2 regions of the Exiguobacterium sp. R-17 genome follow, and region 2 is predicted to be linked to the other one. Evidence: a T-box and tRNA genes for the amino acid it is inferred to sense, from the RefSeq annotation. Region 2 holds a T-box; the other holds one or more tRNA genes.

Region 1 (15,411 bases), 700 kb from region 2:
AAAATCGGAGCTTGATCCCATTTTCCTTTGAATCCAACATAAGGAACTGTCAGTTCTGGATTTTTGCTCTTCGTATCGATCAGACGGACGAATCCTTCGACGAAGTAGCCGTTTTTAAAGACTTGTTCAAGCGGAAGCTCGTTCGCCCAGTCAGTTGTGTTCTTCAAATCGACGGACACGCTGATTTTCGTTGAGCTCTTCGGATTAATCGAGACTGAACTCGCTTTCTTCGAGCCGACTGCAAATGAGATCGGGTATGTGCCTGTGTTGGCATCTACCGTACCGATCGTTCCTTTTTTGAAGATTCCATTTGCTTCAAGGAAGTTCGATCCTTTTGCACCGAGATCTGATTGAACCGTTCCCGCTAGCTTATACGTCACTTTTTCATTGCTGTAGTTTTTTAAATCAAGCGTAAATGTGAACTTCTCGCCGACTTCCTTCAAGGATGCCTTGCCTTCACCTGACTTTGTCTCTGTGATGACGACTGGTGTCTTCATCGCAGCACGAAGATCCATCAGTCCAGCTCCCTCACGACGTGGAGAGTAGAAGTTGCCTGTTTTCAATTGTGCGTTGTATTTTCCTTGATCGAGTTGCGGACGCGATGTATTCATCAAGATATTTTTGGCGAGTTTAACGCGTGTTGCACCAGTGACTTTGAAGTCCTTCGCAATCCGTTGCATGACGAGTGCTGTTCCACCAGCGACGTGTGGTGCTGCCATCGATGTACCGCTCATGACGCCATACTCGTTATCATTAAGCGTCGAATAGATTTTCCCACCTGGTGCCGTAATTTCCGGCTTGAAGTCAAGGCTTGGCGTGACACCCCATGACGTGAAGTCAGACATTTGTCCTGCGACCGGGTTATCGGTTGAGACCGCTTTTCCGTCAAATGTCACTGCGATCGCCTTGCCTTCTTTTGCTTTTGCTTCGAGATCATTCCCGTCCGCGATGCTAAGCGTCACGAGTGGAATCGTCGGATTGTTGAGCGCCATGCTGACGTAATCCCCATGATCGACTTTACCACGGACGATGACACCTGCTGCGCCTTGCTTCTCAGCTTCTGCTTGAATCATGCTGTAGTTAAAATCACCTGTCCGCACGACGAAGACGACTTTTCCTTTGACGTCTTTACCTTCATAGTTCGAAGCTTGACCGTCACCGACATACACGACATCCTTCTTCTCTTTATCGAAGACGGCAATCGGATTCGGCGAATCTTGTTTTTGGTATGCCAAATAACCGGCATCCTGACCGTCGATCGTCAGCGCCATGCCTTCAAGCGTCAATTTCGTATTTTCGAGTGACGCGACTTGGAGCGCCTGGCTCGTCAATCCTGGTGCACCAACGACACCGATATCCGGGTTTGCTGTATATGGATTACCCGCACCATGACCTGCAAACGCCGAGTTACCAGCAGAGATCGCACACAAGATACCGTTGTTCATCGCGTTGACGATCGCGCGTTGCTCCGGATCATCTGCGTTGACGAACGATGCCGTCGAACCCAGGCTCATGTTGATGACGTCCGCTCCAAGTGCGATGGCATCATCGATTGCTTTGATGTAGATATCACTAAATGTCGATGGCATCCCTGGATCGTTACCGAAGACCTTCATCGCAAGGAGCTGTGTTTCTGGAGCGACCCCTTTAATGCCGCCGTTCGCTTCATCCCCGTTTGCTCCGACCGTACCTGCGACGTGCATCCCGTGCATCGATGCCCCCGCACCTAAGTCACGGATTTCGCTGTCGTGATCGGCATAGTTATAGCCGTACGGTACTTTTTCCGTGAAGTACTTTCCTTTTAAGCCTTTTGTTTCTTTCGCACTCTCGACTTTCGAAGAGGTTAAATCCACCTTTGTCTCTGGACTCAAGACCATGTCTTTGTGCGATGGATCAATCCCCGTATCGATGACCGCGACGACGGTTCCTTCCCCTTTGAAGCCATAGTCCTGCCACGTTTCCTTCGCATTGACCATGTCCTTGCTGTACAGCATGTCTGGCTTGGCACCTTTATCGACGGTTGGGCGCGCATATTCGTGCGCGATATGCACACTTTTGACTCCGTCGAGTTGTTTGATATCTTCGATGTCACCGAACTTCACTTCACCACTGAATCCATTGATGACGGTTGTGAAGCTTTCTTTATATGTAACAGGAATCGCCTTTTTAGCGATAGCTGACTTGACTGATTTTTGGACACTGACGAGTCGATCCTTGATCGATTCCTTTTCGGCATTACTCAATGTGCTATACCGCTTGTTTTGAGCTTGGGCGATTTGAATCGCCGGTTTTTGTTCCATCTCGATGACGACTCGGACTTTATCCGATTGTTTGTAGTTCTTTTCTTGCCCCGATTTCTTCAGTGAGAGCGCCTGCGGTTTTTGACCCGTCGCTTTGTCTTGCGAGGACAGTGCACCTTGCGCACTGACTAGATTGGAAGACGTCATTAAGACGGCTGCCATAAGTGCAATCTTCTTCTTCATGCGTTCGTTTCCCCTTTTCTGTAAAACCATAGTAGTAATACTAATAAAACAGTTTAAAGAAAATTCTGTATTTTTAGTTTAATGAAGTTAATGGAAATAAACAATTTATATTTGTCTATTTTTTTAATTTATTTCTTTTTGGTGACATTTTATATTTGGAAGGAATTTAACTGGGAACATAAAAAAACTCCTCGAGCACTCGAGGAGTTGAACGTATGCACTTGGTGGAGACTATCGGGATCGAACCGACGACCTTTTGGCTGCCAGCCAAACGCTCTCCCAGCTGAGCTAAGCCCCCATGAATTATCTTTAGTATACGCATCGCTAACTGCTTTATCAATATAAACATAACGCTTTCATAAAAAAGAATTCCTCCCGAAATTGCTGGAAGGAATTCACGATTCATTTATTCAATTCACGCATCAAATCCGCCTGTCGTTCAAGCTCTGCCTGTTGCTCGAGGATCAAGACCTTTTTATACGTCCGCGCAGAAATCAAGATACTGATTTCATAGAGAACGAACAACGGCACTGAGATCATCAAGTGTGACGTCACGTCCGGCGGTGCGATCAATGCCGCAACGACGAACAGCGCGAAATACGCATATTTCCGATTCTTTCGCATGAAATATGGCGTCACAAGACCAAGACGTGTCAGGAACATCGTCACGACCGGCAATTGGAAGAGAAGACCAAACGGCATCGTCAACCGGATCAAGAAACTGAAGTAGTTTTCGACCCCGATGACTTGCTCGATCCCCAATTCTTTCCCGAGATCCGTTGAGACTTCAAGCAAGAAAGGAAGCAACCAGAAATACGAGAAGGCTACACCAGCCAAAAATAGAAAGAAGATGACTGGAATATATGTCAGTGTTGCTTTTTGTTCCTTTTCATAAAGCCCTGGTCGGACGAATGCCCACAGTTGATACATCCAGAACGGTGACGCTAAAATCAGCGCGATGATGAACGCAAGATTCAAATACAACATTAAAGGATCGGCGACGTTGAAGGCATTTAATCCGATACCGAGCTCTTTTAAGTCTGCTTGCAGAAAACGGACGAGCGGTCGGACGAGCGGAAATGCGACAGCGAACAGGACGACGACAATGAGGAGCGACCAGACAATCCGCTTACGCAGTTCGTCTAGGTGCGACGTCATGCTTTGTTCTTGATCAACCGTCATGATTCAATCACTTCTCTTTCGGTTCGTCCTTTTTATCGTCGTCCATGATGCCGTTCGTGGCATTTTTGAACTCTTTCAATGTTTGACCGGCAGCACGACCGAATTCCGGTAACTTCTTCGGTCCGAAGATGATCAACGCGACGACAGCAATTAATCCGATACTCGCAGGTCCGATACCTAACGTGAGCGGGATAAGGTTTTCCATTATGATTTCACTCCTTCAGCTGATTGCGAATAATGCTTCATGAAATAAACTAACGACTGCAACTCGATCGATAAATCGATGTGATGAACCCGAACGCTCGCTGGCACGTTCAACCGTGCAGGCGTGAAGTTCAGAATGCCTGTCACACCATACTCGACTAACTCATCCGCTACTGACTGTGCGAACTGGGATGGAACCGTCAAGATGGCGACATCGACCTGATTCGCTTCGATTTGTTCTTTCATGTCCGAAACATGATAGATTGGAACGTCATGCGTCGTTGTTCCGACCTTCTCTTCGTCCGCATCAAACGCAACGACTATCCGAGTACTATTATTCTTTAAAAAGTTATAATTTGCAAACGCTGTTCCGAGATGACCGACCCCGATTAAGGCGACATTCGTCACCTCATCTTGATTCAAGGTTTTCCGGAAAAACGTTAAGAGATGTTGAACGTTATATCCATACCCCTTCTTCCCTAGTGCCCCAAAGTAGGAAAAGTCGCGACGAATCGTTGCTGAATCAACCTTCACCGCCTCGCTTAACTCAGCAGAAGAGACGCGGAGCTTACCTGAATTGTATAAACTTTGGATGAAACGATAATATAGCGGCAACCGTTTTGCTGTCGCTTGTGGAATTTTTGTGTCTGGTCCATTCATCCTGCAGTTCCCCCTTCGGCCACATCCATCGTGGCACCCAAATCTTTGCAAAAAGCTTTCTACTCTCCTTGATTGTAAACCACTTCACATAGAGTCACAAATAATATATTCCGCAGGACCTCGCGCTTTTGTTCGTGATAGACTAAAGGGTGGAAGGATGGATGGAAATGATACTCTTACAAGTCAACCAACTCTCGAAATCATTCGGCGTCGAGCCGATTTTAGAAAATATCAAATTGGAAGTACAAGAGCGCGACCGGATTGCGCTCGTCGGTCGCAATGGTGCCGGTAAATCAACCTTGCTCAAAATCATCGCTGGTGAACTCAGTCATGACTCGGGCGATATCATGAAAGGTAAAGATGTCAAAATCGGCTATCTCGCGCAAGACAGTGGTCTCGAATCGAATGAGACGATCTGGAACGAGATGCTGACCGTCTTTGAACATCTGCAAGAACAAGAACGGACACTGCGCCGGATGGAAATCGAGATGGGCATGGAGCACATCTTGAACGACCCGGTCGCTTACGATCGACTTCTGAAGACGTACGATCAAGCACAACATGACTTCTCAGAAGCAGGTGGTTATCAGTTTGAAGCGAATATCCGCTCCGTCCTGCACGGCATGCGCTTTTATCCAGACGATTACTCACGCCGGATCCAGACATTGTCCGGGGGTCAACGGACACGGCTCGCCTTAGCGAAGATGCTCCTGCAAGCACCAGAGCTTCTCATTCTCGATGAGCCGACAAACCACCTGGATATCGATACGCTTGCTTGGCTTGAAAGTTACCTCGGTGGTTATCGTGGTGCCGTTCTGATCGTCTCGCACGATCGGTACTTCCTCGATCAAGTCGTCAATGTCGTCTATGAGCTCTCTCGTAATGTCTGTCGTAAGTTCACGGGGAACTATACGAAGTACCTCGAGCAAAAAGCGGCATTGTACGATCAAGAAATGAAACAGTTCGAACAGCAGCAAGAAGAAATCGCAAAGATGCAGGACTTCATTCAACGAAACATCGCTCGGGCGACGACGACAAAGCGTGCTCAAAGCGTTCGAAAACGGCTCGAGAAGGTCGACCGGCTCGATCGACCAGATGGAGATGAACGCAGTACGGTCCTCTCCTTCCCAATCGAAAAACAGAGCGGGAATGACGTTCTTCAAGTCAATCAATTGGCAATCGGTTACGAAGAAGCTGTCTCAAAAGACATCACGTTCCGCTTGCAACGCGGCGAATCACTGGCACTCGTCGGACCGAACGGAATCGGGAAGTCGACGCTCTTAAAAGTCCTCGTCGGTCGTTTACGTCCTCTCTTCGGTGATTTCCGTTTCGGCACCGGCGTCTCGATCGGGTATTACGATCAAGAGCAAGCGGAACTCAATGACCGGAACCGTGTCATCGATGAGATTTGGAACGAATGGCCACTGATGCGCGAACAAGAAGTCCGTTCTGTGCTCGGACAATTCCTGTTCAGCGGCGACGATGTCTTCAAAATCGTTCATGAATTGTCTGGTGGCGAACGCGGACGTCTCGCGCTCGCAAAACTGAAACTCCGGAAGACGAACGTCCTCATCCTTGACGAGCCAACGAACCACTTGGATCTTGATTCGAAGATGGTCCTTGAGAACGCCCTCGTCGACTATGAAGGTACGCTACTCTTCGTCTCCCATGACCGCTACTTCATCGATCGGATCGCGACACGCGTCATCGAGATGAGTGAAGCTGGTGTGACAGAATACCTCGGCGATTATTCGTACTACACAGAGAAGAAGGCCGAACAAGAAGAAATCGCTCGCCTTGAAGCCGAAGAGGCAAAAGCGGCAAAAGTCACAGCATCGAAGACGATCGACAAAGAAGCACAGAAAGAAGAAAAAAAACGCCGTCAGCAAATCGAACAACTCGAACAAGATATTGAACGGCTCGAACAGCGTTCAGCGGAAATCGAACAGTTGCTTTGCGAACCGGAAGTCTTTAATGATATTCCAAAAGCGACAGCGTTATCTGCGGAACGGGACCAGATCGATGTCGATCTACTCGAATTGATGGAACGATGGGAGAACCAACACTGATGCGGACGAAAAGCTTTTTCATTAACTTGATTCAAGGACTGCTATCCGGCATCCTTTATTTCGTACCAATGTATGCGGACTACGTGTCGACCTTCATCCGGCCGGATGCCTTTAATGCTGCGCTTCCTTTGTTTCTCCTGATTTCTTGTATGATTGGTCTCGTCATCCAGACATGGAGCGGTCTTTTCGTCAGTTTACTCTCGGGATTATGCTGTACGCTCCTGACGACACAACTATTCGTCGAACTCAGTGATCCATTGATCATATCCTATTATGGTAGCGTCACTCCATTGACCGCCTTTTTGATCAGTTGTGTCGGGGTTTGGGCGCTGGCAATCATTTTTTATTTGCTCGATGGTTATCAGTATAGTAAACGTCACGGTCTCGAAGGTTCTTCGAACGAAATCGATTCACAACCTTGAAGTCCGATCGATGAACTAGATGCGCGATATGAAAAAAGGAGTGGAGATTCCGGTAGCTAGACCGGTCTCTCCACTCCTTTTTATTTGAATCGAAACGTTCGTCGTCAACATGGATCGTACAGTGAATCAAGCATTCACACTACTATCATTTTGTCGGTCGGGCAATCGTAAACGTCTTCCCGATCGTCGCATAATCATTCCCTGCTAAACGAGCGACAGCCTTCAATCCTGCTGCGTCAATCCGGAACGACTCTACGAGTTCATCCGCGACGTGATAGCGCAGTACTTCCCCGATCAAAAGATCGGCACCTTCTAGCTCGACATGTTGCGTTAAGCGCATCTCGAACCGGATTTTCGCTTCCGCGATTCCGGGCACGTCGATTGCGTCGCTATCGACGAGCGTTAAATCCGTCCGTTCGAGTTCACTTTCACCGTAAGCGAGTGGCGCAGCCGTCTCATTGACAGCGTCGACGATTTCTTCACTGACGATATGGATGACATAGCTTTGTTTTGCTAGGATATTACGTGCCGTATCCTTTTGTCCCTGATCCGTCCGTTGTACGGCAATCACCAGTTGTGGCGGACTACTTGATGCGACTGTAAAGAAGGAAAAGGGGGCGGCGTTGACCGTCCCGTCTTCCCCTAGCGTCGTCACGAAGGCAATCGGACGCGGAATGATGCTTCCGATCAGTAATTTATAATTGTCTTTTGCGCTAAGCGTTGATGCCTCGAACTTCATGAATGACCCACCTTTTTCCTCACCCGATGAGTGCAGCGAGTGAATAGTCTCCAGCACCAATCATCGCCACTCCAAGGGCGATAACGATCAATGCCATGTTGTATTCGTACCCGTTCTGCGTCACCCAGTAACCATTCGCACCGTGTACTTTAACGATCGCGACAAGCATCGAACCGATGATGAGGATTGCAGCGATCCAGAGGAATACACCGCCTGAAAACAATAATCCACCGATTAATTCAGCAAGACCCGCTGTAATTGCGAGTGCTTTCCCTGGCTTCATGCCGATTGATTCGAACCAACCGCCTGTTCCAGCGATGCCGTGTCCACCAAACCAACCAAATAATTTTTGTGTACCGTGTGCAGCAAATGTTAAACCGATGATTAAACGAATGATTAAAAGTCCTGTATCCATCATTTCTCTTTTCTCCTTTTACCTAATGTTTTTAAGTTACTTTAAGTAACTCGATAAACAGACTATATCTTATCACTTACTAAAAGTAAATAGATTTGTTTTAGTTCTTTTTGTTACATTAAGTAAAATGATTCGATTTTTTTAGCAGAAGCGGGTATACTACAACTATAGAAAGGATGAGTGCTGATGGAAGAAGTCGCAATCCAAACGGCTCTTTGTCCCAAAGTCGAACATGCCTTTGAAATCTTAGGTAAGAAATGGACAGGTCTGATTTTACGTCACTTGTTGACGAAGACATGTCGTTTCAATGAGATTCAAGATGCCATCCCCGAATTATCAGGTCGCATGCTCACGGAACGTATGAAGGAGCTCGAAGCGGAAGGCATCGTCATCCGGACTGTCATTCCCGATCGTCCGATTAAGATTCAATACAGTTTGACCGACAAAGGGCGTCAACTCGAACCGGTCATTCGTTCCATTGAGGAATGGGCCGAACTACAAGACTAATGTATGAAAAAGCATCTTCTTCGGAAGGTGTTTTTTTATATGATCTTTTGACATTGATAATCATTATCAATTAAAGTAAGGAAGTACAGCGAAAGGAGGAACATGCATGCAGATTGCAATTGGATTCGTCAGCATGTCCGGTAATACGGAAGATATCGTCTCAATCATTCAACGTGAGCTCGAGCAACACGATGTCAACGTAACGATTACAGAACTGGATCAATTCGTCGGGGAGGATCTATCACGTTTTGATGGTCTATTACTCGGCTCATATACATGGGGAGACGGTGATTTACCGTATGAAGCAGAAGATTTCATCGAGGAGCTACGGGAACAATTTTTAGACGGGATACCGGCTGCTGCTTTTGGCTCGGGTGATCTTGATTATCCGAAGTACTGCGCAGCCGTTGATTTGATTGAAGACGCATTAAAAGAAGCTGGGGCGACCATCGTCACGGATGGCTTGAAGATTGAGTTTGATCCGAACACACCGGAGAAACAAGCCGCTTGTCGCGCGTTCGCACAGACGTTTCATCGCTTTTTGCAGCAGGTGCATTCATAAGTATCGTTTGAATCCGTCATGTAAGGGAATTCTTAAAACAGACTCTATGAAAGTGAGATGAATGTTTTTATGACGATTCAAGCACTCGTCTTTGACGTCTACGGTACATTATTCGATGTCCATTCCGTCAAAGAGCAAGCAGAGGAGCTGTATCCGGGACACGGAGAAGCGATCAGTAAACGCTGGCGAGAGAAACAACTGGAGTACTCTTTCCTCCGACAATTAAACGGACAATATGTGCCGTTCAGCCAAGTGACACAAGATGCCCTCCGCTATACGTTACTCGAACTGAAGCTCCATGTGACCGAGGAACAAATCACGACTTTAATGGAGACATACCTGACACTTGATGTGTATCCAGAAGTTAGCTCTGTTCTCGAGACGATGGCGCATAAGCGTTTGGTCGTCTTCTCGAATGGTTCCCATGATATGCTCGATCCGTTGATCGAACAGTCAGGTTTAGCCGATCGGTTCGAACATCTCGTCAGTGTTGATGACATCAAACACTATAAACCAGCACCTGCTTCTTATATGCATGCGTTGAACACACTCGGTTTAAAACGCGAGGAGATCCTCTTCATGTCCTCAAACGGTTGGGACATCACCGGGGCAAAGAGTTTCGGCTTCAAAACGGCATGGATCAATCGAAACGGACTTCCGGTCGAAGAATTAAATCTTGATCCGGATCGCATCTATGATGACTTGACCGGTATCACTGAATGGCAATGAACGAACAACAGCGGACTCCTTTTTAGGAATCCGCTGTTTTAATGGATTAGTAATTGGAAAGACGTGAGTAGCCCTTCTTGAATAGATCGAGTTTCAGCCCGCCCTCTTTTTCGATGAAAAAGAGGTATTCGTTTTGATCCGTGTCTTTATAAAAGACCTTAAATAACGTCACAGTCCGTTTTTTATTGTTTTCAACAGCTGTCACCTCGTGCTTCGAGATCACTTCTGCTTGGACTTGTTCCGCATCCATCTTTTGAATCATCGGTTCGAATGACTTCTTCTCTTGATCCGTCACTGGTGTTCCGGGAGCAATCATGAAATAATCATCACTCGCCTTGTTCGTTAAACCGTACTTCCGATCGACGATGACGACGTTACTGAGCTTCCCATTGATTGTCTGATCAAAAGCGTACAACTTTTGAATCCGGGTTTTTTCCCCTTCTGCTCGTCCGATTTCGTAAAGTGGACGTTGTTTCGTGTTCGTCTCGACCGCTTTCTTATCGGGTACGAGTTCTTCCTTATAGGCGACTTGGTATGCGTTGACGATTTCTCGGACCTGAAGTCCGATCGCGACGATGACCAGTACCGCTAACAATGCGATGATGACTTTTTTCATTCCATTTCCCCCAAGTTGTTCGGATTCCTTACTTTAAATCTAGCCCAGGTTCTGCGTTCATGGCAAGTGTCGAATAGCGTAACGCGCGATATGGATGAATCGCAGCCGCTCCGATCATCGCCGCATTGTCTCCACACAAGTGCATCGGCGGAATGACGAGATCGATTCCTTCCTTCGCACACGCTGCTTCGAGACCGTTACGTAATCCTTTGTTGGCGGCGACACCACCAGCAAGCAGCAGTTGGCGTCCCCCTTTATCCTTCACGGCACGGATCGCCTTCGTCACGAGGACTTCGACGACGCTCGCTTGGAAACTCGCAGCTAAATCTTCCGGGATGATCACTTCTCCCCGTTGCTCAGCGTTATGCACGGCATTGATGACCGCTGACTTTAAACCGCTGAAGCTAAAGTCATATGAGTCCTTCTCGAGCCAGACGCGTGGAAAATGGAACGTATCCTGACCGGTTTGTGCCAACTGATCGATTCGTGGACCACCTGGATACGGTAACTTCAATGTTCGAGCGACTTTATCATAGGCTTCCCCTGCTGCATCATCTCGTGTTTCACCGATGACTTCATATACACCGTCTTCTGGCATGTAAATCAGTTCCGTATGCCCACCTGATGCAATCAAACAGACGAGCGGGAATTCAAGCTCTTGCACGAGACGATTCGCGTAGATATGACCTGCGATATGATGAACACCGATCAATGGTTTATTGTGCGCAAAAGCAAGTGTCTTTGCCGCACTGACACCAACGAGTAATGCCCCGACCAGTCCAGGACCTTCCGTGACAGCGATCGCATCGATATCGTCGATCGTGACGTTTGCTTCCGTCAACGCATCATCGATGACGTATGTGATTCGTTCGACATGATGTCGTGATGCCACTTCAGGCACGACTCCACCGAATCGTTTATGACTTTCAATTTGAGACGAGACGACATTCGATAAGACGTTGGTTCCTCCACGAACGACGGCAGCCGCCGTTTCGTCGCAGCTCGATTCGATTGCTAGAATCAATGGTTGTGTCATAAGTCTTCTCCCTCCAGCTCCAGCCAATAGATGGCAGCATCTTCATTGTTGTCCTGATAATATCGTTTTCGGATACCAACATAGTGAAATCCGAGTTTTTCATATAAGGTTCGCGCCGGTGTGTTCGAGACACGTACTTCAAGTGTCATCGCTCGTAAATCGAGTGCACGACCGACCGCGATCAATGCCGTTAGCAAGTCTTCCCCAAGTCCTTGTCCACGGTGCGACTGCTTGACGGCAATATTCGTAATATGTCCTTCATCCGCAATATGCCACAGACCAGCAAACCCGACGATACCATCTTGATCGGCAACGACATAATAGGCATTCGGATTTTGTGTCATTTCTGCTTCGAAAGCATCCAGTGTCCACGGTGTCGCAAACGATTCGAGTTCGACGGCGTGAACACCTGCAGCATCGTTTACGGTCATGCGACGAATCCCCTTACTCATGACGCTGTGCCTCGATCCATTTCGCTTCTGCTTCAGCCAGACGCAGGTAACGTGGCTCAAACGCATGCGCTTCGACTGTCTGGCGTGTTGCACCGAGTAAGGCGAGCACTCCGGCACGCGGCGTCCGAAACGCAGGAGCCGCCTTTTCAAATGGTTGAAGAAGTTCTTCAAATGTATCGACGTCTCCTGTGACGAGCGTATCTGGCGCTAACGTCTTCACAAAAGAGGCGATTTCGACATGTTGTTCTTCACCGATTCGTTGCCCAGCGTCGTATACTCCGACAAAACCTGATCCGCGTCGTGCATCTTGAATCGCTGCAACACGTCCCGTATGACCTGTCGAAGCCGCCATCAACTCAAGTGTCGAGATGGCAACTAGTTCGATACCGAGTGTATACGCGAGCGTCTTCGCTGTCGTCGCTCCAATCCGTAATCCCGTATAAGAACCAGGACCGTCAGCAACGACGACACGTGTCAGTTGAGCCGGTGTCCATTTTGCTTCCACCATCAAGCGCTCAAGCAACGGCATGAGTTTTGTCGCATGATTCAAAGACGTGACGTAAGAAGCTTCTGCTATGATCTGTTTTCCGTCTGAAAGAGCGACCGATAATTGTTTCGTCGATGTATCAATAGCTACGATTTTCATGATCTCAATCCCTCACATAATGTAATGTATCGTTCTCCGATCGGTGTCAGCTCAAAACGGCGGCTATCGTCACCCGTTCGTGTAATCGTGATTGCCAACCGTTCCGGTGGAAGGCTGTCCGCAATCAATTCAGACCACTCGACGACGGCGACGCCTTCACCATTCAAATATTCTTCAAGTCCGATATCATCACCGGAACCTTCCAGGCGATAAACATCCATATGATAGAGAGGGAGACGTCCCGTATAGACTTTCATGATCGTAAAGGTAGGGCTGTTGACATGACGCGTCACACCTAATCCTTTCGCAAAGCTTTGAGTAAAGGTCGTTTTCCCAGCACCTAAATCTCCGTCAAGCGTAATGACCATCCCTGCTTCAGCACGTCGTCCAAGTTCAAGAGCTAAGGCAGTCGTTTCTTCCAAGCTGTTCATTTCCAGTTCTATCATACGATGTCTCCTCCTTTAATACGCACTGTTCGTCCTTCTCTATTGTACCGGACGAAAAAGGCAAAAAAAAATACGAAACGCTGAACGTTTCGTAGTAAAGTTGAAGTTAAGTTTAAAATTGGTTGCGGGGGCCGGATTTGAACCGACGACCTTTGGGTTATGAGCCCAACGAGCTACCAGACTGCTCCACCCCGCGACGATAAACGTTTCGGATTTGATTATTTAAAAATTGGTTGCGGGGGCCGGATTTGAACCGACGACCTTTGGGTTATGAGCCCAACGAGCTACCAGACTGCTCCACCCCGCGATGATATAACGTTTCGACAGATATTAATATAACATGTGTCTTTTAAATTGGCAAGTCTTTTTGTCTCATTTCTTTTTACTAACTGTCATAATGAATATTCTTCTATACTGATACGAAAGGAGTGAGCAGATGGGATACTTATTAGATTTACGAAAAATCGTAGGAAATCGACCGTTGATCAGCGTAGGCGCGACCGTACTCGTCATGAATCCACAATTTGAACTGCTGTTTCAATATCGTTCGGATACCCACAGTTGGGGGCTCCCCGGTGGTTCGATGGAACCGGGTGAGACACTTGAAGAAGTCGCGATGCGTGAGTTGCAGGAAGAAACCGGACTTCAAGCACAAAGCGTTCAACTGCTAGACGTCTTTTCTGGTCCTGATTACTTCTTCCGTTATCCAAATGGTGACCAAACCTACAGTGTGATTCATCTCTTTCAAGCAAAAGACGTATCCGGTACATTACAAATGACAGATGGAGAGAGTCTCGACTTACAATATTTCTCCTTAAATCAATTACCAGCACCTCTTGAAGCGCGTGCTGCAGCGCTATTACGTCAAATCAAGTCTCGCCTTCTTGACACAACACCTTCTTTTTATTTTTAATCTAGATGCTTGTCTTAAAACTGACTTGATGACGGATTGACGTTCACTTGTCAGTTTTTCTATTTCTTTCGGGTCTACACACAAAAAACCGACCTGCAATCTGCAGATCGGTCAAGTGCCTGGCAACGTCCTATCCTCACAGGGGGAAGCCCCCAACTACTTTCGGCGTTCAAGTGCTTAACTTCCGTGTTCGGCATGGGAACGGGTGTGACCACTTGGCTATCGTCACCAGACGATCGGGCTCGCGCCCTCAAAACTGAAGTCATCAACAAGCATCTGCTAGAACAAGGCCTCGACCGATTAGTATCACTCAGCTCCACATGTCGCCATGCTTCCACCCGTGACCTATCTACCTCATCGTCTCTGAGGGGTCTTTCTTGATTACTCAAAGGGAAATCTCATCTTGGAGGGGGCTTCATGCTTAGATGCTTTCAGCATTTATCCCGTCCGCACGTAGCTACCCAGCGATGCTCCTGGCGGAACAACTGGTACACCAGCGGTGCGTCCATCCCGGTCCTCTCGTACTAAGGACAGCTCTCCTCAAATTTCCTGCGCCCACGACGGATAGGGACCGAACTGTCTCACGACGTTCTGAACCCAGCTCGCGTACCGCTTTAATGGGCGAACAGCCCAACCCTTGGGACCTACTCCAGCCCCAGGATGCGATGAGCCGACATCGAGGTGCCAAACCTCCCCGTCGATGTGGACTCTTGGGGGAGATCAGCCTGTTATCCCCAGGGTAGCTTTTATCCGTTGAGCGATGGCCCTTCCATGCGGAACCACCGGATCACTAAGCCCGACTTTCGTCCCTGCTCGACTTGTAGGTCTCGCAGTCAAGCTCCCTTCTGCCTTTGCGCTCTACGAATGATTTCCAACCATTCTGAGGGAACCTTTGGGCGCCTCCGTTACTGTTTAGGAGGCGACCGCCCCAGTCAAACTACCCGCCTGACACGGTCCTCCAGCCGGATGACGGCTGCGAGTTAGAGACTCTATGCATGAAGGGCGGTATCCCAAGGGTGACTCCTCCGAAGCTGGCGCTCCGGGCTCGACGTCTCCCGCCTATCCTGTACATCATGCACAAAGCCTCAATATCAGGCTGTAGTAAAGCTCCATGGGGTCTTTCCGTCCTGTCGCGGGTAACCTGCATCTTCACAGGTACTATGATTTCACCGGGTCTCTCGTTGAGACAGTGCCCAAATCGTTACGCCTTTCGTGCGGGTCGGAACTTACCCGACAAGGAATTTCGCTACCTTAGGACCGTTATAGTTACGGCCGCCGTTTACTGGGGCTTCGGTTCAAAGCTTCGCTTGCGCTAACCCATCCCCTTAAC
Region 2 (15,411 bases):
TTTTTCCTTTATCGAACTCATACGTTGCTGGAAAGAGATATCCTTCAAGTGCGTACAAGACGCCATTCTTCTTCACTTCATCCGTCAACATCGGATATTTTTCAATCATGGCATCGATAAACATCGCATCCGTCAATTCTTTACGAATCGTCTCTTCTTTGAACTTCGTCGCTTTCGCGATTAAATCAATTTGACGATCCATCGTGATGCCTTCAGGTAACGTGATTTTCACATCCGCTGCCTTCATGACCGTTCCCGTTTTCAATTCATTGATGATTTCATCCGGGGACATGGCTTGTGACAGGGTATATGTACCCGCCTGGAATGACGATTCATTCTTATAACGGACGTAATAACGGAAAATCGTCTCGTTTGCAATCAAATCTTTTTCCTTTAGTAAGGAAGCGATCGTACTCGTTCCTGCGCCTAAAGGAATTTCGACTTTGACGGATTTCGTCGCTGCTTCATCGACCGGTTCAAGCGCATTTTTCAAAAAGACATAGATGACCGCACTGGTAACTAGAAAAATCGTCAACAATACAGAAAGGATGATCAGCGTGATCCGGCGTGATGTCCGGCGTCGCCTTTTTTCGATTTCAGCATTTTGCTTCCATTCGTTCTCCATCGGTTCCTCCTTCTTCTCTTAAAACAAGGTGACACCGTAAGAGAAAGTCTCTTACGACGTCACCTGTCATGAGTCGGGTTAGTCTAACTGATCTTCGAGCGTGTTAAAGACTTCTTCGATTTCATCCCAAGTCGCTGTATCGTCTTCGTCGATTGGTACGAGGTTGAAGTCGTTGTCTCCATCACCGTATTCGTCGAGTTCGTAAACGAAGATATCGACTTCTTCTGCTTCGTCATAATCTGCTCCGATTGGCTCGAGGAAGATGTATGTCTTGCTCGAACGTGGGCTTTCATAACGCAGACGTTCTACGAATTCGAAATCATTTCCTTCGCCGTCCGGAATTACGTAACGTGTTGGCTCATTCTGTTGCATCAGTGATCCGCTCCTTTAACGCAAGCTCGAGTTCATCCCAAGTTTGCTCATCATTTTCATCGATCAGGCTCAATTCAAAATCATCTTCGCCTTCTCCATATTCATCGATCTCGCAGATGATTAGATCATCCGCTCCTTCGTCAGGGTTACCGATCATTTCAAGAAATAGATAGGTTTTTCCTGTCCGTTCACTTGAGTAACGGTACCATTCTTCGAAAAGATGTTCGCCGCCCTCTTCATCTGGAAAGAGATACTGACGTTTTTCTTCAGCCATCGGTTTCTCCCCCCTTCATCGATTCGCCCGATCCAAATACGATTGCAGGATCATGACGGCAGCCATCTTATCGATGACTTGTTTTCGTTTCTTGCGGCTGACATCGGCATCGATCAGCATCCGTTCTGCTTGCATCGTCGTCAACCGTTCATCCATGAAGACGACTTCAAGCCCAGTATGCTGTTCGATTTCCTTCGCAAAGGCTTCACTCGCCTCCGCACGGGGACCGATGGAACCGTTCATGTTTTTCGGAAGACCAATGACTAGGATTTCGACATTGTATGTCTCCATGATGACATCGAGCCGTTTGAAGGCTTCTGGGTAATCCGGTTCCGTCCACTTGACCGTCTCGACACCTTGCGCCGTCCAGCCCATCAAGTCACTGACCGCTACCCCGATCGTCTTCGAACCGACGTCTAGTCCCATTGCACGTTTCATTTTGAATTTCCACTCTCCGCCAAATAAGATTTCACGAGTTCTTCGAGCAATTCGTCACGTTCAATCTTACGAATTAAGTTACGTGCGTCATTATGACGAGGAATGTAAGCAGGATCTCCAGATAGGAGATAGCCGACGATTTGGTTGATCGGATGATATCCTTTTTCTTCTAAAGCATGATAGACCGTCAACAACACATCCCGTGTCGCTGCTTTGTTATCGTCTTCTGGAAAGTTGAATTTCATCGTTTGATCCATCTGACTCACGTTCATCACCTCTTTCATATACACTACGTTTCTATTATGCCAGTGATTGCACGTATTGTGAAGCGTACGCGAGTGCTTCTTCTAATTTCGACGCATCTTTCCCACCAGCTTGAGCCATGTCAGGGCGACCGCCACCGCCACCACCGCAGCGTGTTGCGACTTCCTTGATCAATTTACCAGCATGATAGCCTTGGTCGATTAAATCTTTTGAAACGCTTGCGACGAGATTGACTTTTTCACCTTGCGCACTACCGAGAACAATGATTGCTGATCCGAGTGAGCTCTTCAACTCATCCATCATACCGCGAAGGGCATCCATATCTGAGACGTCGACACGTTTCGCAAGCACACGTACGCCGTTGATTTCCTCAACATCGTCCTTTAGTGAAGCAGCTTCGATGTTCGCAAGTTTTGCTTGCAACGATTCGTTCGCCCGTTCCGTCTCACGAAGTTGTTGTTGCAGTGCTTCGATACGGACCGGAACTTCCGTCGTTTTCGTTTTCAAGACAGCTGCTGCTTGTTCGAGTGTTTCTAAGTGTTGATTCATCACACGATACGCGCCTGCACCTGTCACGGCTTCGATTCGGCGTGTACCTGCACCGATCCCAGACTCTGAGACGATCTTGAACAGACCGATCTCTGCAGTGTTTCCGACGTGGATTCCGCCACACAACTCGATCGAGTATGTGCCTGCTGAGACGACACGGACCGTTTCCCCGTACTTCTCACCGAACAATGCCATCGCGCCTTTTGCTTTTGCATCAGCGATGTTCATCTCTTCGATATCAACTGGTAATGATGCCCAGATCGCTTGGTTGACGTCTTGTTCGATTTTTGTCAACTCTTCTTGTGTCACGGCACCGAAGTGTGAGAAGTCGAAGCGGAGACGTTCTGGAGAAACAAGTGATCCCGCTTGGTTGACGTGTGTTCCGAGCGTGTCTTTCAATGCTTTATGAAGCAAGTGTGTTGCTGTATGGTTTTTCGTGACGGCTTTACGTTCTGCTGCTTCGACGTTTGCAACGACATCCGCCGCTTCCGTTGCGATTCCTGTACGGACGATGACCGTATGCAAGTTTTGACCGTTTGGTGCCTTTTGAACATCTTTGACATCAAGAACGAAGTCTTTGCCTTCGATTGTTCCTGTATCCGCGACTTCACCACCACTTTCAGCGTAGAACGGCGTGATATCGAGAATGACTTGCGCTTCTTCACCAGCAGCCACTTCTGTGACTCGTTCTCCATCATGCAACAATGCGATGATTTTTGCATCCGCCTTAAGGTCGGTATAGCCGACGAACGTACTTTTATCTTTTAGTGTCGAGAGGACTTCCGATTGTTGTTGCATCGAACCGCTCTCTTCACGTGCTGCCCGCGCCCGTTGACGTTGAGCGTCCATCGCTTGTTTGAAGCCTTCTTCATCAACAGACATCTGATGATCTTCCGCATACTCAACTGTCAATTCGAGTGGGAAACCATACGTGTCATACAAACGGAACGCATCTTCGCCACTGATGACGTGCTCACCGTTTGCTTTAGAATTCTGAGCCACCGTGTTCAAGATTGCAAGACCGTCATGAAGCGTCTCATGGAAACGTTCTTCTTCGTTTTTAATGACGCGTTTGATGAAGTCCGCTTTTTCCGGAACTTGTGGGTAGAAGTCAACCATGACATTCCCGACCGTATCAACGAGTTCATACATGAACGGACGTTCGATCCCAAGCATTTTCGCATAACGAACCGCACGGCGTAGTAAACGACGAAGGACATATCCACGTCCTTCATTCGAAGGAAGAGCACCATCACCGATCGCAAATGATACAGTACGGATGTGGTCTGCGATGACTTTGAATGCTACATCAAGTTTCGAATCATCACGGTAGATCTTGCCGCTGATTTCTTCTGTCTTATGAATGATCGGCATGAACAGATCCGTATCGAAGTTCGTCGGCACGTCCTGCATGACACACGCCATCCGTTCGAGTCCCATCCCAGTATCGATGTTTTTACGCGGAAGTTCCGTGTAGTTGCCGTGTCCGTCGTGGTTGTACTGACTGAAGACGATATTCCAGATCTCGAGATAGCGTTCGTTTTCGCCACCTGGATAAAGTTCTGAATCGTTCGGATCGTCTCCGAAAGCTGGACCACGATCAAAGAAGATTTCCGTATTCGGACCAGATGGACCTTCACCGATTTCCCAGAAGTTATCTTCAAGCGGAATGATCCGCTCAGCCGGTACACCGAGTTCAAGCCAGATTTGACGCGCTGCATCATCTTCCGGATGAATCGTGACCGAAAGACGTTCTGGGTCAAGACCGTACCAGTCATCACTCGTCAAGAGTTCCCAACCCCATTTGATTGCATCTTCACGGAAGTAATCACCGACAGAGAAGTTTCCGAGCATCTCGAAGAACGTATGGTGACGCGCTGTTTTCCCGACGTTTTCGATATCGTTCGTCCGGATTGATTTTTGTGCGTTGACGATACGTGGATTATCAGGAATGACACGACCATCAAAATATTTCTTGAGTGTTGCAACACCCGAGTTGATCCACAAGAGCGATGGATCCTCGACCGGTACGAGCGAAGCACTCGGTTCGATCGCATGCCCTTTGCTTTGGAAGAAATCAAGATACATCTGACGGATTTGTGCACCCGTTAATGGTTTTAGAGCTTTCATGAACAGTTACCTCCAATGGTTTTATTTGGACGCAAAAAAACGATGCTTTCATCCCTGAAAAGGGACGAAAGCATCGCTTCCGTGGTACCACCCTCGTTCGTAAGCAACCTATTGCCTACCTCGAACATCTGATAACGGGGATGACCCGCAGGTGTTTACACCCGACTCCGGAAGGAGCTTCAAAGGGACTCGAGAAAGTGATTGCAGCAGACTCACTTCTCTCTGGACTCGAGTTTTCCTTTTACTTATCTTCCATCAACGTGTTACGTCCATTCATCTATCGTGATTATTACCTATCGAACAGCATCCGTCAAGTCTTTGTCACCCCACCGAGTCGTTCGATCAATCGTGTTCGGCGCCGGGGTTCCTCTTCTTGCGACGCTTTATGGAACGCACGCGGATCACCGAATAATAACAAACTCGATTTTGCCCGAGTAACTGCCGTATAAATTAAATTTCGGGAATGTTTGAACGCCCCCGTGAAATAGACTGGCATCAAGACGATCGGAAACTCAGATCCTTGCGCTTTGTGGATCGTAATCGCATAGGCGTGCGTGAATTGATCCCAATCACTCCGGTTGTACTCGACCTCCGTCTGATCGAACCGGGCGATGATTTTATCGACTTTATCGACATTCTCTTTAGCGAAGAAGATATTGACGATTTCGCCGATATCTCCGTTATAGACGTTTTCTTCCGCATTGTTGACGAGCTGGAGAATCTTGTCCCCGGTCCGGTAAATCCGCGTTCCTTGTTTGACTTCCCGTTTCTTCGGTTCCTCCGGGTTATAGACGCGTTGCAAGGCGACATTCAATTCGTCGATCCCGACCTGACCCCGGTAGGTCGGCGCGAGGACCTGGACATCGAATTTCGAGTAGCCTTTTGCGAGTGCTTTTTCCGCGAAGGCCGAGATGCCCCGTAACGTCTCTTGCGGAGACGCAGTATAGAAGCGGCGATCCGCAAGTGGTGATAACAAATCAGCAGACGTCGTCCGGTTCTTCAAATCGTGCGCAAGACGCAAGATCGAAGAATCTTCTGCTTGACGATGGACGACGTTCAAACGGACGACGGGAATTCCTTCCGTATCCATCAAGTCTGCCAGCACCTGTCCTGGACCGACGGATGGCAATTGATCGCGGTCACCGACGAACAAGATCTTCATGCCATTCGGGACGGCGCGAAGCAAACTCGATAACAAGTAGATATCAATCATCGACGATTCATCGATGATCAGTACTTTTCCCGTGATCGGCTGATCCTCATTCAGTTGGAAGTTCGTTCCGTCATACTTTAAGAGACGGTGAATCGTCATCGCCGGTACATCTGTTGCTTCCGATAGACGTTTAGCGGCACGTCCCGTTGGTGCAACAAGGACGTATGGATAGACATCCCCTGTCTTGACGCGACTCTTCTCAAGCGGCCAGTCATGAATTTCTTGCAACGCATGCAAAATTCCCTTGATGACAGTCGTCTTACCGGTACCCGGTCCACCAGTCAAGACCATCAGCGGCGCTTTGACCGCTAACTCGATCGCTTCTCGCTGTTGCGCGGCATATTCCATGCCAAACTGTTCTTCGAGGTGCCCGATTGCTTCAAGAATCGTCGCGACATCGACTTCCTGTTCGGCACCGTTTGCCATGACGCGTGCTAGCTCCTTCGCCGCTCGGACTTCCGCATAAAAGATCGTCGGTAAATACAAGCAACCTTCTTCAAGCTTGACCTTATCTTCAGCGAGCAACAGTTCGATCGCTTGTTCCAGCCGCTCTCCCGGATCTTCCCCTAGCAGACGGGGTGCCCGTTGCAACAGAGAGTCGACAGTCGCGAAGGCATGTCCCTCGCCCGCTTCTTGTTCTAATATATGCATGATCGAAGCAGCGACACGCTCTGGATGTAGCCCGACAAGTCCGAGGTGCGCGGCAATATGATCGGCTGTCTTAAAGCCGATCCCGTTTACTTCATACATCAAGGAATACGGATTCTCTCGAATCCGTGCCATGGCGTCGCCCTCGTACGCGGCATAGATCTTTGCCGCTAGCTTCGGTGTGACATCAAACGGTGCTAAGAACAGCATCAACTGATCGACACCGTATAACGTGGCGAGTCGATTCAATATGATGTCGGCTTGTTTTTGTTTCAACCCAGGCACCTGATTCAGTACCCGTTCATCTTTCAAAATGAGATCCACTGCGTCTTCTCCAAGAGCATCGACGATATTTTTCGCTGTTTTCGGACCAATGCCGGTGAACGAACCATTCGTCAAGAAGCGGATCGTCGCATGTTTGGTCATCGGAACCGATCGGCGAATCAGCTCCGCCTTCAGTTGTTTTCCGAAGCGAGGATGATCAATGAGACGACCGAATGCTTGATACGTTCCTCCGAGTTCGATTCCGACTCCTGTACCCGTAATGACGAGCTCGGTCTCTTTTAACTCAAAGTTCTTTTCTTTGACGGCGACCAGTACAATGGAGTGTGCTTCTTCTTCAGAAGAAAAGAGCACACGTTTGACGCGCCCGACGACTTGATGGGGGTGCTCCATCACTCCACCTTCTTTCTCTCTTTTTCATTCGCTGCTTTCATCATAGCATTCGTTTACCAGATTTTAAATCAGGGAAAGATAACGTGAAACATTTCGTTAAGAGGAGGAGTTCAAGGATGGCACGTTTACCGATTGCAGGATTGTGTGAATTAGTACTTGAAGTCGAGGATATGGATCGCGCCCTTGGTTTTTGGAATGAGACACTTGGTATTCCGATTGTCGAGCAATGGGCACCTGAGGATGCTGAGCCGAGCAAAGAACAATCTAAACAAGATGGGGTCTGGGCAACGTGGCTCTACATTGGCGGCAACACCCGACTCGGTCTTTGGCTGAAACGGGACTTCACGATGGAAGAACGAACCGTTAAACATTTACCGGTCTCCGAATGGGATACGTTGTACGATGAAGGCGGAGTCCATGTCCACTGCGCCTTTTACGTTGAGAAGGACGAGTTCCAGCAAGCCTTAAATCAGCTTCGGGAAGCTTCAATCACCGTGAAGCTCAGAGAATGGGATGAACAGGAGACCTCGAACCAAAAAGAGTATTCCGCTTATTTCAAGGATACAGAAAATAACGTCATCGAACTGTATACGAAAAACATGGATGAAGCCTATGAAGACTTTTCCGGACCTCCGCTTCGTGTCATCCGTGAAGTCGGGAATTAAATACCATACAAAAAAGACGATTCCGCCTGGAATCGTCTTTTTTTAGATCAATCTGCTTGTTTTAATAACGCATCCATCTTCGCTTTTGCATCTCGTGCAAGCGCGTGTTCCGGCTGATAGGCAAGAACGGCTTCAAGTTCTGCATAACAGGCTTCCTGTTGACCGAGGAAGGCAAGAGCAATCGCATAATTGTATCGTGCATCTGTATGCGTTTCGTCAAGCATCAAGACATGCTCGAACATCTCGACCGCTTCTTCCAACTTCTCATTTTGCGCTAAGGCAAGTCCGTATTGGAATGCGATCTCGATATCGACACCGTTTAGTTCTGACGCACGCTGTAAACGGGGCAACCCGCGGACTGGATCACCGAGTTTTTGATACGTCATCCCAAGCATGAAATGGAGATCCGCGTCGTCAAGTCCATATAACAACGCTGCCCGCAATGATTCCTCTGCTTCGACGAGTTTGTCGGCAGCAAAGAACAAGGCACCTTTCGCATAATAGGCACTCGCAAACGTATTATCAATCATCAGTGCCCGGTCATAAAAACGGAGGGCACGATCAGCGTCGTTCATCGATTGGAGTAATGTTCCAAGATTGACGTATGCTGTCGGATCTTTTGGGTTTTGTTCGATCGCATCATTAAAAGCTTGCGCTGCTAATTCATAATTTCCAGCTTCTAGATGCCGGAACCCTACTTCATTATAGTTCATCTTCTTTTGCTCCTTACGCTAAATAAGCGAGGCGTTCGCCTGCTTTATAGGCTGCATCGATTGTGGCACCACCGAGGCAGATGTCTCCATCATAGAACACGACCGCTTGTCCTGGTGTGATCGCCCGTTGACGTTCGTCAAACGAAACATCGAGTCCATCTTCAAGGACACGAACCGTGACGGATGTGTCTTGTTGACGGTAACGGAATTTCGCTGTGCAACGGAATGTCTCACCGACTGGACGTTCAGATGTCCAACTAACATCTGAAGCAAGTAATCCTTCCGAATACAATAATTCGTTATGGAATCCTTGATCGACATAGAGAATGTTCTCTTTTAGGTTTTTTCCGACGACGAACCAAGGTTCTCCGTCGCCACCGATACCAAGCCCGTGGCGTTGCCCCATCGTATAGTACATCAATCCATCGTGACGACCCATGACGTTGCCGTCAAGCGTCCGCATCTCACCGGGTTGTGCCGGTAGGTATTGACCGAGGAACTGTTTAAAATTCCGCTCGCCAATGAAGCAAATACCGGTCGAGTCTTTTTTCTTAGCTGTTGCAAGGTTCGCTTCTTCTGCGATCCGGCGCACTTCTGATTTTTCCATGTGACCGATCGGGAACATCGCCTTCGCGATTTGCTCTTGCGACAATTGATTCAAGAAATACGTTTGATCCTTGTTTGCATCGACACCACGAAGCAATTTATGTTCTCCATCTTCATAGACAGCACGTGCATAATGACCTGTCGCGACGAAATCGGCACCAAGACGCATCGCGTGATCGAGGAAGGCTTTGAACTTGATTTCCTTGTTACACATGACGTCTGGATTCGGTGTCCGACCGAGTTTATATTCATCGAGGAAGTACGTGAAGACCTTATCCCAGTACTCTTTTTCAAAATTTACCGCATAATACGGAATGCCGATTTGATTGGCTACGGCGATGACGTCTTCATAATCTTCCGTCGCCGTACAAAAGCCGTTCTCATCCGTGTCATCCCAGTTTTTCATGAAGATCCCGATGACGTTATAGCCTTGCTCTTTTAATAAATGAGCCGTCACAGACGAATCGACACCGCCCGACATCCCAACGACGACTGTCGTTTCACTCGGGGCTTTCGCTCGTGTATTCATTCATTTCACCTCTTAGTTAATTCTGAAACGATTTTACGACATCTTGCAAGGCTTGTGCGAGTAGTTCGACTTGCGCGAGCTCATTTCCGTGACCAAAACTGATCCGAACCGATGCCCGTGTCCGTTCATCTTCACCATACATCGCCGACAAGACATGCGAAGGCTCGACGGATCCTGCCGTACATGCACTCCCGCTCGATACAGCCATCTGGCGCATATCAAGCATGATCAAGAACGGTTCGATTTCAATTTGCGGGAAGTAAAGATTGAGGACATTCGGCAATCCTTCAACACCGTTGACTTCGTAAGTGACGCCACTTTCATCCAAGCGTGTTAGCAAAACGCTACGCAGTTGTTTGATGTGGTCCTGCTGTTGATCGCGCTCTGCGATCATCAGTTCGAGCGCTTTCGCTAAACCGACGATTCCCGGTACGTTCTCCGTACCAGCGCGACGCTTGCGTTCCTGTTCTCCGCCATACGTCTGCGTCGCTAATTTCACACCTGTCCGTACATATAATAGCCCGATTCCTTTTGGACCATTGATTTTATGACCAGACGCGGATAAAAGATCGACCTGTAACGCTTCGACATCAATTGCTTGTTTTCCGAACACTTGCACCGCGTCCGTATGGAACAAAATACCGCGTTCCCGTAAGAATTGACCAATTGCCGCAATCGGCTGGATCGTCCCGACTTCATTGTTGCCGAACATGATCGAGACAAGTGTCGTATCTTCCCGGACAGCTTCTTGCAAGGCATCCAATGAGACGACGCCTGTCGTTGGTACATCAAGATACGTGACGTCATAGCCTTGTTTTTCGAGCTCTTCGAAGGCGCGGAGCACGGCATGATGCTCAAAACGTGTCGTAATGAGATGACATCCTTTTTCACGCGCTGCCTCTGCCGCACCGAAGATGGCATAGTTATCCGACTCCGTTCCACCACTTGTGAAAATCAGTTCAGTTGGTTTCGCGTTCAATTCTTGTGCGATCTGCCGACGTGCTTTGTCAATCGCTGCACGAGCAGACCGACCAGCCGCATGGACACTCGATGGGTTACCATACTGTTCGAGCAAATAAGGCGTCATCGCCTCAAGGACTTCCGGACGCATCGGCGTCGTCGCCGAATGGTCAAAGTAATTCATTCGTTTTCACCTCTCAAATATAGAACATGTATCCTGTATCGTCTTCTTCCGCTAAGTCTTGTAGCGTCGTTGAATCGAGTACTTGATCGACTGCTTGTTGGATTTTATCCCACAGTTTGCGTTTCGTGACCTCGTCACACGCATCACCTTCAACGACAACGAGTGGTCCTTCAAGTAAGCGGATGATTTCACCCGCCGTGATGCTTTGCGCTTCACGACCGAGCTTATATCCGCCATAAGCGCCGCGGACGCTTTTGACGAGACCACCATTACGAAGTGGTGCGATCAATTGCTCGAGATAGTGTTCAGATAAGTCATACATCTGCGCGATTTTCTTTAAGGACAATGGTTTAGATTCAGCTTCTTTCGCGAGTGCGATCATGATCGTCAGACCATATCGCCCTTTCGTCGAGATTTTCATCATGCGAAGGATCATCCTTTCTAGTATAGTAGTAGCTAAAAGTGGAAGGAGCGTATGTGTATGGCACATTTATTTGAATCCCAGTCTCCTGCCGGACCGCTCGCGAATCGAATGCGTCCGCAGAATCTGGATGAAATCGTCGGACAACGTCATCTGATTGGAGAGACAACGCTCCTGCGGCGTGCCATCTTAGCCGATCGTCTCGGAACCGTCATTTTTTACGGTCCACCTGGTACCGGTAAGACGACGCTCGCACGTGTCATCTCCAGTTATACGAAATCAGCATTCGAGCAATTGAATGCGGTCACGGCGAAACTGGAACAATTACGGGAAATTCTAAAAGCAGCCGAAGCTCGTCTTCAGTTCGAGGATCAAAAAACGATCCTTTTTCTCGATGAGATCCATCGGTTCAATAAGATGCAGCAAGACGCCTTACTGCCAGCGCTTGAAGCGGGTACGATCACATTGATCGGGGCGACGACGGAAAATCCGAGTTTTGAGGTTAACGCCGCTCTCTTATCGCGGGCAACAGTCTTTCGTTTTGAACCCCCGACGGCAGATGATTTACGGATCGTCCTCGATCGGACCCTGAAGGACACGGAGCGTGGTCTTGGCAAATATCCAATCACGATCACGGATGAAGCAATCGATCATTACGTCAAGTTGTCAGACGGCGACTACCGGGCATTATTGAATGCGCTCGAACTCGCCGTCTTGACGACACCGGAAATCGATGGTCAAATTACGATCGACCTCGCTGTCGCGGAGGAATCGATTCAGCAAAAGGCATTGAAGTATGATAAGGACGGCGATCGTCATTATGATGTCATCTCCGCTTTCATTAAATCGATTCGTGGTTCCGATCCGGACGCCGCGCTCTACTGGCTCGCCGTCATGATTGAAGCGGGCGAAAGTCCACGTTTCATCGTCCGTCGTCTCTACGTCCATGCGGCAGAAGACATCGGTCTGTCTGATCCGCAAGCGTTATTAATGGTCGATGCCTGCGCACGCGCGTGCGAGTACGTCGGTTTCCCGGAAGCACGGATCCCGCTTGCTGAAACGGTCTTATATCTCGCGACGGCACCGAAATCGAATGCTGTCATCTCAGCAATCGATCAAGCATTGACGCTCGTTCGTCGTTCGGACGGCGGACCCGTCCCGCCGCACTTGCGCGATGCTCATCATCCGGGGGCAGCGGCGCTCGGGAATGGTGTCACTTATCAATATCCTCATGAGTTCGAGCATGCCTATGTGCCACAAAATTACTGGCCCGAGAACCTGGCCCGAACAAAGCCGGTCTTTTATCGCCCGAGCCCGCGCGGTTTTGAGAAACAACTGCAAGCTCGACTTGATTTTTGGAACAAACAAACAGCCACACATCAGAAAAAGCGACCATAAGGTCGCTTTTTTTTAACGAACGCGTTCGATCGTCACGCCAGCTTCACGGACAATCTCATTGATGACGTAGCTCGCTGCAATCAGTCCACCGACAGATGGAACAAATGCATTCGAACTCGGTGGCATCTTCGCTTTACGAATCGCAGCGGCATCGTTTCCGACGACTTGGCGGACTTCTTCAATGATCTTAACGGGTGGTTCATCGGAAAAGACGACAGGAACACCTTTATGGATGCCGGCTTTCCGGAGTTTCGTCCGAATGACCTTCGCTAATGGATCATAACTTGTATCTTTGATGTCAACGATCTTGATGCGTGTCGGATCCATTTTGTTCGCCATCCCCATGCTCGAGATAATCGGGATGTTACGTTTCTTACATTCTTGAATCAGGTGAATTTTGAACGAGACCGTGTCCGATGCATCAATGACATAATCCGGCTGCTGTTCAAAGAACGACTCGAATGTTTCTTCATTGTAGAACATCTTTAAACGAACGATTTCAAGGTCTGGATTGATTAACGCAAGACGTTCAGCCATCGCATCGACCTTCGGCTGACCGACCGTCGGAAGCAAGGCATGAATTTGTCGGTTGACGTTCGTGATGTCGATATCATCCTTATCAACGAGAATCAAACGACCTACACCACTACGGGCAAGCGCTTCTGCCGAGAACGATCCAACACCACCGATTCCCAGAATAGCGACAGACTTGGATGCCAATGCGTCAAGTCCAGTTTTACCGATTGCTAGTTCATTACGCGAAAATTGATGTAACATCTCATAACCTCACAATACTCATACTGTTTTACTCGGAATTATATCATAAAAAAAAACGTCATGCGACGTGTCAAACAATAAAATAATAAGACGATGGGACCCGAAGTGCCGTGTCGATACCTTATTTTTGAACCTGCTGTGCAGGTGGGTGTCTTATCCGATTCCTATTCGTACGTCCTCCTGCTGTGTTACGAGGCATGTACTACTAGTTGGAACGTCAAACTCCCTATCAAAAAAGAGTGGCTCAAAGATAAAAGGCGGCTCTCGTACAATTCAGGAACCCCATCTGATGCATTTAATATAGCATCCTCCCCTCTGAAATGCAACTACTTCCCACTCAAGAAAAAGATGCTTTTTTAAGTCCAACGTTTCGTGAAGTCTTCGTTCGGATCATATCGTTGTTGCTGGAACACGGGATCGAATCGTGGCGTCCGTGTCGCATTCCCGACCCCTGCGATGAATGCCCAGTTGCCATAGTTCGAAGCGACGTCATGATCAATCAATTGTTGTTCAAAATACTGTGCTCCGATGCGCCAGTCCTGTTTTAATTCATGAATGAGATAACTGGCAACGATCTGCCTGCCCCGGTTCGACATCCATCCCGTCTCGCGAATCTCGTTCATAAAGGCATCAACGAACGGTACACCGGTCTTTCCTTTTATCCAACGTTCGACAGCTAGCTGATCCGTCTTCCACGTGTATTGTCCTTCCTTTAATCCATTCGATCGAAACAGACGACTTCCTGTCTCACGCATCGTTAAATGGAAAAAGTCACGCCACAACAGTTCGAAATACAACCAGTACGTCGATTCATTTGCTCCCTTTTTTCGCTCGGCTTTCTGCAATTCAGTCATGACGCGACGCGGTGACAGCGATCCGTTCGCTAGCCAGGCAGATAACTTCGAAGAATCATCTCGCAAAAAACCATTACGTGTTTCTTTATAGGTGAATACAGGCTCAGCAAAGTATTCTTGAAGACGTGCTCTCCCCGCTGATTCTCCACCACGGAACGGGAACGCAATCTCTGGATCCGCTTTGACTGATTCCTCCCTTATTAATCGAATACCCGTTGGTGGCTCAAGTGGATCGTAGAAGGTTCCTTTCGCCTCGACACGTTTTCGAAACGCTGTAAAGACGCGCTTCAGTTCGTCACTTCCGATATCTTCCCGGCGATGTAGTGTCTGTGTCTCAAAAGAACGGACTGTATATCTGTCTTTGACATACTGCTCACTTGCCGCTTCTTCTGTTCCAGTCATCTTATGGAAATAGACTGTATCATCCGTTTGTAGATAAGAATCAAGTGCCTCATTCACCTTCCCCTCTAAAATATCTAATGCAATTCCGATTTGAGACAAATGATCGGCTAAATTCACTAATGTTTCTTCTTCGAATTTCGTTTGTTGTGCGCCTCTTTCAAACAGCTGTTCCTTATGATTTTTAACGTATACTGCCCGAATCGTATCTTGTTCTTCGCATGCGCTCCGAAGTGCTTCATGATCATCGACACGCAAATCATTGCGGTACCAGACGACTGCTCCCATATTGATCGGCTCCCTTCTCTTATACTATGACCCGACCAAGGGACTTAGAAAACCAATCGATGTGCCGACGAGGTTTTAAGACGTTGTTTTCGTGGAATATGATTACTACAACAAATCAGAGGAGTGAATGGATCAATGGCTGCAAAACGCGGTAAACTCAGAACATTAGTGACGCTTGTAACGACGGTTGGACCAATCGTTTATAAATTCTATAAAAAACAACAAGCTAAAAAATCAATCAACAATCCTAAATAAAAAATGGACGCTTCCTGATCGGAGCGTCCATTTTTTAACGTTTACTGACACCTTCACTCGCGTCGACATAAAAACGCCATGGATAGGCCGTCGCTTCTCCAGCATTTGGAATACCAATGCGTGTCGTCTGGACGATTGCATCGACTGGGTCGGCAACGAGTCGAAACCGGTCTT

Evidence for each region. The T-box of region 2 lies ahead of alaS (alanine--tRNA ligase). A T-box ahead of a tRNA ligase gene usually reads a tRNA of that ligase, here a tRNA-Ala.
Region 1: it encodes a tRNA-Ala, which carries the amino acid that the T-box ahead of alaS (alanine--tRNA ligase) is inferred to sense. The anticodon was not compared.

Annotation. Positions count from the first base shown of each region.
Region 1 is NZ_CP184372.1:2,748,992-2,764,402, forward strand. Features, by position in the region: gene ACN9MT_RS14370 (S8 family serine peptidase) at 1-2,483, opposite strand, end outside; tRNA gene ACN9MT_RS14375 (tRNA-Ala) at 2,706-2,781, opposite strand; gene tatC (twin-arginine translocase subunit TatC) at 2,886-3,665, opposite strand; gene ACN9MT_RS14385 (twin-arginine translocase TatA/TatE family subunit) at 3,673-3,870, opposite strand; gene ACN9MT_RS14390 (redox-sensing transcriptional repressor Rex) at 3,870-4,529, opposite strand; gene ACN9MT_RS14395 (ATP-binding cassette domain-containing protein) at 4,697-6,598, shown strand; gene ACN9MT_RS14400 (hypothetical protein) at 6,598-7,020, shown strand; gene ACN9MT_RS14405 (flavin reductase family protein) at 7,166-7,759, opposite strand; gene ACN9MT_RS14410 (DoxX family protein) at 7,779-8,177, opposite strand; gene ACN9MT_RS14415 (winged helix-turn-helix transcriptional regulator) at 8,361-8,681, shown strand; gene ACN9MT_RS14420 (flavodoxin) at 8,788-9,243, shown strand; gene ACN9MT_RS14425 (haloacid dehalogenase type II) at 9,313-9,972, shown strand; gene ACN9MT_RS14430 (hypothetical protein) at 10,019-10,588, opposite strand; gene tsaD (tRNA (adenosine(37)-N6)-threonylcarbamoyltransferase complex transferase subunit TsaD) at 10,617-11,624, opposite strand; gene rimI (ribosomal protein S18-alanine N-acetyltransferase) at 11,621-12,055, opposite strand; gene tsaB (tRNA (adenosine(37)-N6)-threonylcarbamoyltransferase complex dimerization subunit type 1 TsaB) at 12,069-12,722, opposite strand; gene tsaE (tRNA (adenosine(37)-N6)-threonylcarbamoyltransferase complex ATPase subunit type 1 TsaE) at 12,719-13,168, opposite strand; tRNA gene ACN9MT_RS14455 (tRNA-Met) at 13,288-13,364, opposite strand; tRNA gene ACN9MT_RS14460 (tRNA-Met) at 13,399-13,475, opposite strand; gene ACN9MT_RS14465 (NUDIX hydrolase) at 13,605-14,081, shown strand; rRNA gene rrf (5S ribosomal RNA) at 14,199-14,314, opposite strand; rRNA gene ACN9MT_RS14475 (23S ribosomal RNA) at 14,362-15,411, opposite strand, start outside.
Region 2 is NZ_CP184372.1:2,044,915-2,060,325, forward strand. Features, by position in the region: gene mltG (endolytic transglycosylase MltG) at 1-625, opposite strand, end outside; gene ACN9MT_RS10955 (DUF1292 domain-containing protein) at 704-997, opposite strand; gene ACN9MT_RS10960 (DUF1292 domain-containing protein) at 984-1,271, opposite strand; gene ruvX (Holliday junction resolvase RuvX) at 1,287-1,709, opposite strand; gene ACN9MT_RS10970 (IreB family regulatory phosphoprotein) at 1,706-1,975, opposite strand; gene alaS (alanine--tRNA ligase) at 2,010-4,652, opposite strand; T-box leader at 4,710-4,920, opposite strand; gene recD2 (SF1B family DNA helicase RecD2) at 4,963-7,188, opposite strand; gene ACN9MT_RS10985 (VOC family protein) at 7,305-7,853, shown strand; gene ACN9MT_RS10990 (tetratricopeptide repeat protein) at 7,901-8,566, opposite strand; gene mnmA (tRNA 2-thiouridine(34) synthase MnmA) at 8,580-9,701, opposite strand; gene ACN9MT_RS11000 (cysteine desulfurase family protein) at 9,718-10,845, opposite strand; gene cymR (cysteine metabolism transcriptional regulator CymR) at 10,859-11,266, opposite strand; gene ACN9MT_RS11010 (replication-associated recombination protein A) at 11,327-12,664, shown strand; gene ACN9MT_RS11015 (tRNA threonylcarbamoyladenosine dehydratase) at 12,677-13,441, opposite strand; RNA gene ssrS (6S RNA) at 13,535-13,724, opposite strand; gene ACN9MT_RS11025 (DASH family cryptochrome) at 13,798-14,982, opposite strand; gene ACN9MT_RS11030 (DNA-3-methyladenine glycosylase) at 15,272-15,411, opposite strand, start outside.